3 regions of the Quadrisphaera sp. DVD1 genome follow, and region 3 is predicted to be linked to each of the others. Evidence: predicted binding sites of a transcription regulator. Region 3 holds the regulator's gene; each other region holds the start of a gene.
The links. Region 3 encodes LexA, which represses DNA repair genes until DNA is damaged. Its sites were predicted from a motif close to TCGAACANNTGTTCGA; they were not measured.
Positions count from the first base shown of each region.

Region 1: AC5FZL_RS04635 (HNH endonuclease signature motif containing protein) is a predicted target of LexA. The motif match lies at 1,114-1,129, and genes of this name have one in related genera.
Region 2: recA (recombinase RecA) is a predicted target of LexA. The motif match lies at 543-558, and genes of this name have one in related genera.

Region 1 is NZ_JBZYWI010000024.1:22,590-24,848, forward strand. It holds gene AC5FZL_RS04625 (alpha/beta hydrolase) at 1-547, shown strand, start outside; gene AC5FZL_RS04630 (PPOX class F420-dependent oxidoreductase) at 557-949, opposite strand; gene AC5FZL_RS04635 (HNH endonuclease signature motif containing protein) at 1,161-2,259, shown strand, end outside.
Region 2 is NZ_JBZYWI010000160.1:2,837-5,095, forward strand. It holds gene AC5FZL_RS14445 (ABC transporter permease) at 1-303, shown strand, start outside; gene AC5FZL_RS14450 (hypothetical protein) at 334-465, opposite strand; gene recA (recombinase RecA) at 715-1,761, shown strand; gene AC5FZL_RS14460 (regulatory protein RecX) at 1,761-2,259, shown strand, end outside.
Region 3 is NZ_JBZYWI010000046.1:12,629-14,887, reverse strand. It holds gene AC5FZL_RS07430 (beta-glucosidase family protein) at 1-861, opposite strand, end outside; gene lexA (transcriptional repressor LexA) at 1,067-1,774, shown strand; gene AC5FZL_RS07420 (Nramp family divalent metal transporter) at 1,805-2,259, opposite strand, start outside.

The sequences.
Region 1 (2,259 bases), on a different contig from region 3:
CCCCGCCGGCGCGCCGGTGCCGCTGCTCGTCGTCCTGCACGGCGCCGGTGGGAGGGCGACGACGATGGTCGCGAACGCGGCCGGTGCCGCCGAGCGCTCGGGGGTCCTGCTGCTGGCGCCGCAGTCCACCGCCGCGACCTGGGACGTCATCCGCGGCGGGTTCGGCCCGGACGTCGCAGCGCTCGAGGCCGCCCTCGCGCTCACGGCCCAGCACCACCGGCTCGACCCCGACCGGCTCGGGGTCAGCGGCTTCTCCGACGGCGCCTCCTACGCGCTGTCCCTGGGCCTCGGCAACGGCGACGTGCTCGGCCACGTCCTGGCCTGGTCGCCGGGGTTCGCCGCCCCGGAGGAGCAGCACGGCCGCCCCCGGGTGTTCGTCTGCCACGGCACGGCGGACGAGGTGCTGCCGATCGACCGGTGCAGCCGACCGCTGGTCGCCCGCCTGCGCGGCGCCGGCTACGACGTCGCCTACACCGAGTTCGAGGGACCCCACGTGATGCGCGAGGACCTCGTGGAGGGGTCCGTGCGCTGGTTCGTCACCGGCTGACGGCCGCGCTCAGCCCATCGCGTGCGTCTTGTCGACGGCGATGCTGAGGATGACGCGGACCTGGTCGCGGCCGCCGAACCAGGGGTAGGGACCGCCGAGGTACTTCTGGGCCAGCGCCTCGATGTGCTCGGCCCCTCCCTCGGCGGTCGCGGAGACGACCCGACCCCGCACCGCGACGTACCTCGAGGGGTTCTCCGGGTCGGACACCGCGAGGGCCACGCGCGGGTCGCGCTCGACGTTGCGGGTCTTCTGGTAGCCCTCGACCGTGTTGACGAGGACGTGCTCGCCGTCGGTGTCGACCCAGGTCTGGGTCAGCTGCGGCGAGCCGTCGGGCATGAGCGTCGTGAGGTAGCAGGTGCTGGGGCGGCGCAGGAGCGCCTGGAGGTTCTCAGGAAGGGGCACGTCGGTCCTCGTCTGTGGTCCGGGAGCCGCGCCGGGGCTGCTGGAGGCGGGCTCCCGCCCATCGTCGGCGTTCTCGCGCCGGCGCGCCCCTCCTGCCCGGGCCCCTCCTGCCCGCAGCCCTCGCCCGCTCCTGCTGCCGGACTGTCGGACCTCGGCCCTAGGCTTCGAACACCAGTTCGAGCGACGGTCGAGGGGGTGCGCGGTGGTGGCGATGCCGTACGAGCCGCCGCTGACCTCTGTCGACCTCGCCGCCCTGGAGGCGTGGTGGCGCGATCTCGGTGGTGACCTCGTGCCGGACCCCTGCTCGTCGGCTCATCCACCGGCCGATGAGGGAGCCGGCGAGCAGGCCCAGGGGCAGCGACTGCTCGCCGCGGTGGTGGCTGCTCAGCGGCGGGTGGCACGGGCCGAGGCGGAGGCCGTCGAGGCCCTCGCCGCGCTGGTGGCCCTGTACCGGGGCGCGGGCTGCGGTGATGAGGTGCTCGACGGTGCGGCGCTGCTCGCGGCGGTCGAGGAGGTCGCCGAGGAGGTCGCCCCAGCGCTGCACTGGACCCCGGTCGCCGCGGCGGGTCGGGTCAGCCAGGCGGTGCGCCTGGTCGAGGACCTTCCCGCCACCCTCGCGGCGCTCTCCTGCGGTGACCTCGACCTCCCCCGGGCGCGCGTCGTGGTCGACGGAACGAGGGACCTGTCCCCGCGGGACGCCCGGGTCGTCGACGCGGCCCTGTGCGGACCCGACGGCAGCGCAGCGGGCATGACCACCGGGAGCCTGCGCGCAGAAGTGGCACGCCGCGTCCACGCGGTCGACGCCGCGGCCGCAGCGCAGCGGGCCCGCCGAGCCAGTGCGCAGCGGTCGGTGGTCTTCACCCCGCTGCCCGACGGCATGGCCCAGGTCTGCGCCACCGGCCCTGCGCCCGCGCTGCGCGAGCTGTACGACCGCCTCACGGTCGAGGCACTGGGCGTCAAGCGCGACCCCGCCAGCACCGACCCCTGCACCGACCCCTGCACCGGCCCTCACGTCGACGGCACCGACGGTGAGCGCGATCGGCGGGGCCTGGACGCGATCCGCTTCGACCTGCTGGCCAGTGCCACGCTCTCCGCGGCGCGCGGCGCGGGCGGCACGCGAGCGGGCACCACGGTGCTCGTCGCCCTGCCGACGCTGCTCGGCGCCGACGACCAGCCGGCCCAGCTCTCCGGGTACGGCCCGGTTCCCGCCTGGCTCGCCCGAGGAGCCGCCGCCGACGCCCGCCTGCGGCGGGTGCTGACCGACCCCTCCACCGGCCAGCTCACCGCCATCGACGGCCACACCTACCCCG
Region 2 (2,259 bases), on a different contig from region 3:
GCGGCGGTGGGCATGGCCGCGACGACCTACATGCGCGGCTGGACCGACTTCGACTACGTGCAGCTGGCCGTCCTGCCGCTGTTCCTCTTCTCGGCCACCTTCTACCCGCTGGCGACCTACCCGGAGGCGGTGCAGTGGCTGGTGCGCGCCAGCCCGCTCTACCACGGGGTGGCGCTGTGCCGGGACCTGCTGCTGGGCTCGGTGGGCGCGGGCCTGCTCGGCCACGTGGCCTACCTGCTGGTCATGGGGGCGCTGGGCTTCGTGGTCGCGGCCCGGCGCCTGGAGCGGCTGCTGCTGTCCTGACCGCTCCAGGCGACGGGGGCGGTCAGCGGCTCACCCGGCGTCGAAGCGGTCCGGGTCCTCGCTGCCGCCGTCGGGCGCCCGGTCGGGGTCGACCGTGGGGTGGTTGGGGTCGCCCGTCGCGGGCGCGTCCTCGTCCGGGGTCTGGCTCGGGGTCTCGCTCATGGGACGAGGACACCACGGCGGGGGCCGTCCGGCATCCCCACGAGCACCCCGCGGGCACCACCCCGGATCGTCCGAGATCGAACACCTGTACGCCGCGAGGGACTATGCTGGGCGTCGGTCGGGGCGAGCAGCTCTCGTCGTCCACAGGCGCAGCGATCCCGCCCCAGACTGTCGGTGGTGGCGCCTAGCGTCCTTCCCGACGACACCGACGCACCCGGGCTCCGGGTGCCGCGACCCGAGGTGAGAAGAATGGCCGCTCCCGCAGACCGCTCGAAGTCCCTGGACATCGCGCTCGCACAGATCGACAAGCAGTTCGGCAAGGGCTCGGTGATGCGCCTGGGCGACGAGGTCCGCGCGCCCATCGAGGTCATCCCGACCGGCTCCATCGCGCTCGACGTCGCGCTCGGCATCGGCGGGCTGCCCCGCGGCCGCGTGATCGAGGTGTACGGCCCCGAGAGCTCGGGCAAGACGACCGTGGCGCTGCACGCGGTGGCCAACGCCCAGCGCGCCGGCGGCATCGCGGCGTTCATCGACGCCGAGCACGCGCTCGACCCGTCCTACGCCGAGAAGCTCGGCGTCGACACCGACGCCCTGCTGGTCTCCCAGCCCGACACCGGTGAGCAGGCGCTCGAGATCGCCGACATGCTCATCCGCTCCGGCGCCCTCGACATCATCGTCATCGACTCCGTGGCGGCCCTGGTGCCGCGGGCGGAGATCGAGGGCGAGATGGGCGACAGCCACGTGGGTCTGCAGGCCCGGCTCATGTCCCAGGCGCTGCGCAAGATCACCGGTGCGCTGAGCAACTCCGGCACCACGGCGATCTTCATCAACCAGCTGCGCGAGAAGATCGGCGTGATGTTCGGCTCGCCGGAGACGACGACCGGCGGCAAGGCGCTGAAGTTCTACGCCTCCGTGCGCCTCGACGTCCGGCGGATCGAGACCCTCAAGGACGGCAGCGAGCCGGTCGGCAACCGCACCCGGGTCAAGGTCGTCAAGAACAAGGTCTCCCCGCCGTTCAAGCAGGCCGAGTTCGACATCCTCTACGGCATCGGGATCTCCCGCGAGGGTGGCCTCATCGACATGGGCGTGGAGCACGGCTTCGTGCGCAAGTCCGGTGCCTGGTACACGTACGACGGCGACCAGCTGGGCCAGGGCAAGGAGAACGCGCGGGCCTTCCTGCGCGACAACCCCGACCTGTCCGACGAGCTGGAGAAGAAGATCAAGGAGAAGCTCGGCGTCGGCCCGCGGGTCGACGCCCCGGCTGAGGTCCCGGCCGGGGCTCCCGTCGACTTCTGATGGCCGGCCGCCGCCGCTCCGGCGGCTCCCGTGCCGGGTCCCGCCCGGCCCCGGAGCCGCCGGAGCGCGAGGGCCCGGTGCGCGACGCCGACCCCGTCGCGCTCGCCCGCACCATCGCGCTGCGCCAGCTCACCGCGGCGCCGCGCAGCCGGGCGGAGCTGGCGCAGGCGATGGCCCGGCGCGACGTGCCGGAGGAGGCCGCCGAGGCGGTGCTCGACCGCTTCACCGAGCTCAAGCTCGTCGACGATGCCGCGTACGCCGAGATGCTCGTGCGCTCGCGCCACACCACCCGGGGCCTCGCGCGCCGCGGCCTGGCCCACGAGCTGCGCGCCAAGGGCATCGAGGACGCCACCGCCGCCGCGGCCCTCGACCAGCTCGACCCCGAGCAGGAGCTGGCCACGGCCCGGGCGCTGGTGGCCCGCAAGCTCGCCGGCACCGCGCGGCTGGAGCCGGAGGTCCGCCTGCGCCGTCTGGCCGGGATGCTGGCCCGCAAGGGCT
Region 3 (2,259 bases):
GCGGAACGGCTCCTCCACGTCCAGGCCCGCGACGAGGGACGCCCCCGCGTCGCGCAGCCCCCAGATGAAGTCCGAGACCGTGACGCCGGTGAAGCCCCAGTCGCGGCGCAGCACGCCCTCGAGGAGCGCCTCGTTCTGCCCGGCCCACTCGCCGTTCACCGAGTTGTAGGAGGTCATGACCGCTGCGACGCCCTCCTCGACGACGCGGTGGAAGTGCGCGAGGTAGACCTCGTGCAGGCTCTCCTCGTCGCAGGTGACGTCGACGGTGAACCGGGCGTTCTCCATCGAGTTGAGGGCGTAGTGCTTGGCGCAGGCCATGACGTGGCGCTGGGTGCCGCGCACCAGCGCCGCGCCCATCTCGCCGAGCAGCAGCGGGTCCTCGCCATAGGTCTCCTGCGCGCGCCCCCAGGCCGGGTGGCGGGGCAGGTTGATGCAGACGCCGCCGAAGAAGTTCGCCCCCTGGGCGCGCAGCTCTCGGCCGATCGCGTCGCCGACGCGCTCCTCGAGCGACGGGTCCCAGGTGGCCCCGCGCGCCATGGAGACCGGGAAGGCGGTCGAGCGGCCCATCACCACCCCGCGCGGGCCGTCGCTGAAGCGCAGGCCCGGGACGCCCAGGCGCTCGACCGATCCGTGGACGTAGGGGCGGAGGTTGTACCCCTCGGTGACCATCTCCGTGAACCCCGGCCAGAACTCCTCGTCCCCGTCGAGCAGGCCGAGCCGCTCGTCCTCGGTGAGCTGGGCGTAGAGGCCCCGCGCCTCCTGGACCGGGTCGGCGCCGGAGCGGACCGCGGCCAGCGCGGCCGCGAAGGGGCTCGGGGCCGGGTCGGCGTCCACGGGGGCCTGGCGGGGGGAGGTGCTCATCGATCGACTCCTTCGTCGGTGCGGGGCAGCGACAGGATGGCGCCCGGCCTGCGGCGGCGGCGAGCGGGCGGGCACCCGTCCGGGGAGGGCGGGCCCGGGGCCGCCCCCGGCGTCGAACGTGTGTTTGAACTACAGGGGTGGAACCTCTACGCTGTCATCCGACCTGGAGCCCGCGGCGACCGCGGGCCGGCAGCGAGGAGCGGCAGTGGCGCGAACGAGTGGGCGGACGCCGGCGAGCGTCACCGAGCTTCCGGCCGAGGCCGCGGGTGACGGGCTGACCGCTCGCCAGCGGGGCGTGCTGGAGACGATCCGCTCAGCGGTGGAGTCGCGCGGCTACCCGCCGAGCATGCGCGAGATCGGCGAGGCCGTGGGGCTGACCAGCCCCTCCAGCGTCGCCCACCAGCTGGCCGCCCTCGAGCGCAAGGGCTTCCTGCGCCGCGACCCCAACCGCCCCCGCGCGATCGAGGTCGTCGACCGTGGCGAGCGCACCGCGCCGGTGGCCGCTGCCGCGCCCGCCGCGGCGGTCGAGGAGCAGTCGGAGACCGCGCTGGTGCCCGTGCTGGGGCGGATCGCCGCCGGTGGCCCGATCCTCGCCGAGCAGGCCGTCGAGGACGTCTTCGCCCTCCCGCGCCAGCTGGTCGGCGACGGCGAGCTCTTCCTGCTCAAGGTCGTCGGCGACTCGATGGTCGACGCCGCCATCCGCGACGGCGACTGGGTCGTCGTGCGGCAGCAGCCGGTGGCCGAGAACGGCGAGATCGTCGCGGCCATGCTCGAGGGCGAGGCGACGGTGAAGACGCTCCAGCGCCGCGACGGCCACGTGTGGCTGATGCCGCACAACGCGGCGTACTCGCCCATCAACGGAGACGACGCCACCGTGCTCGGCAAGGTCGTCACCGTCCTGCGCAGCCTCTGAGGGCTGCGCAGGACGGCGGCGCCGAGCGGCTCAGCCGCCGAAGAGCCGGCCCAGCTGCTCGCGCAGGACGAGCGCCGACAGGGTGCCGAAGAGCAGCACCGACCACACCAGCACGCCGAGGCGGAACCCGCGCAGGCGCAGCTGCGGGGCCAGAGAGCGCCGGTTGACGAGGATCAGCAGGCCCGAGTAGATGAACATCATCAGCCCGCCCACGCAGGCGGAGATCACGAGCAGCACCAGCGGGGCGTCGAGGCCCAGGAGCAGGACCACGACGCCGATCCCGACGAGGCCCCACACGAGCCAGAAGTAGATCCGGCTCTCCGACGCCTGCTTGAGGTAGGCGGTCTTGAGCACGTCCGCGGCCAGGCGGCTGGTGTAGTCGGCGATGCCGGTCGCGGCGGCGAACAGCGAGAACGCGCCGATCACCCAGAAGAAGACGCCGAACCAGGGCCCGACCGTGTCCTGGAGGACCTGCCCCTCCACCT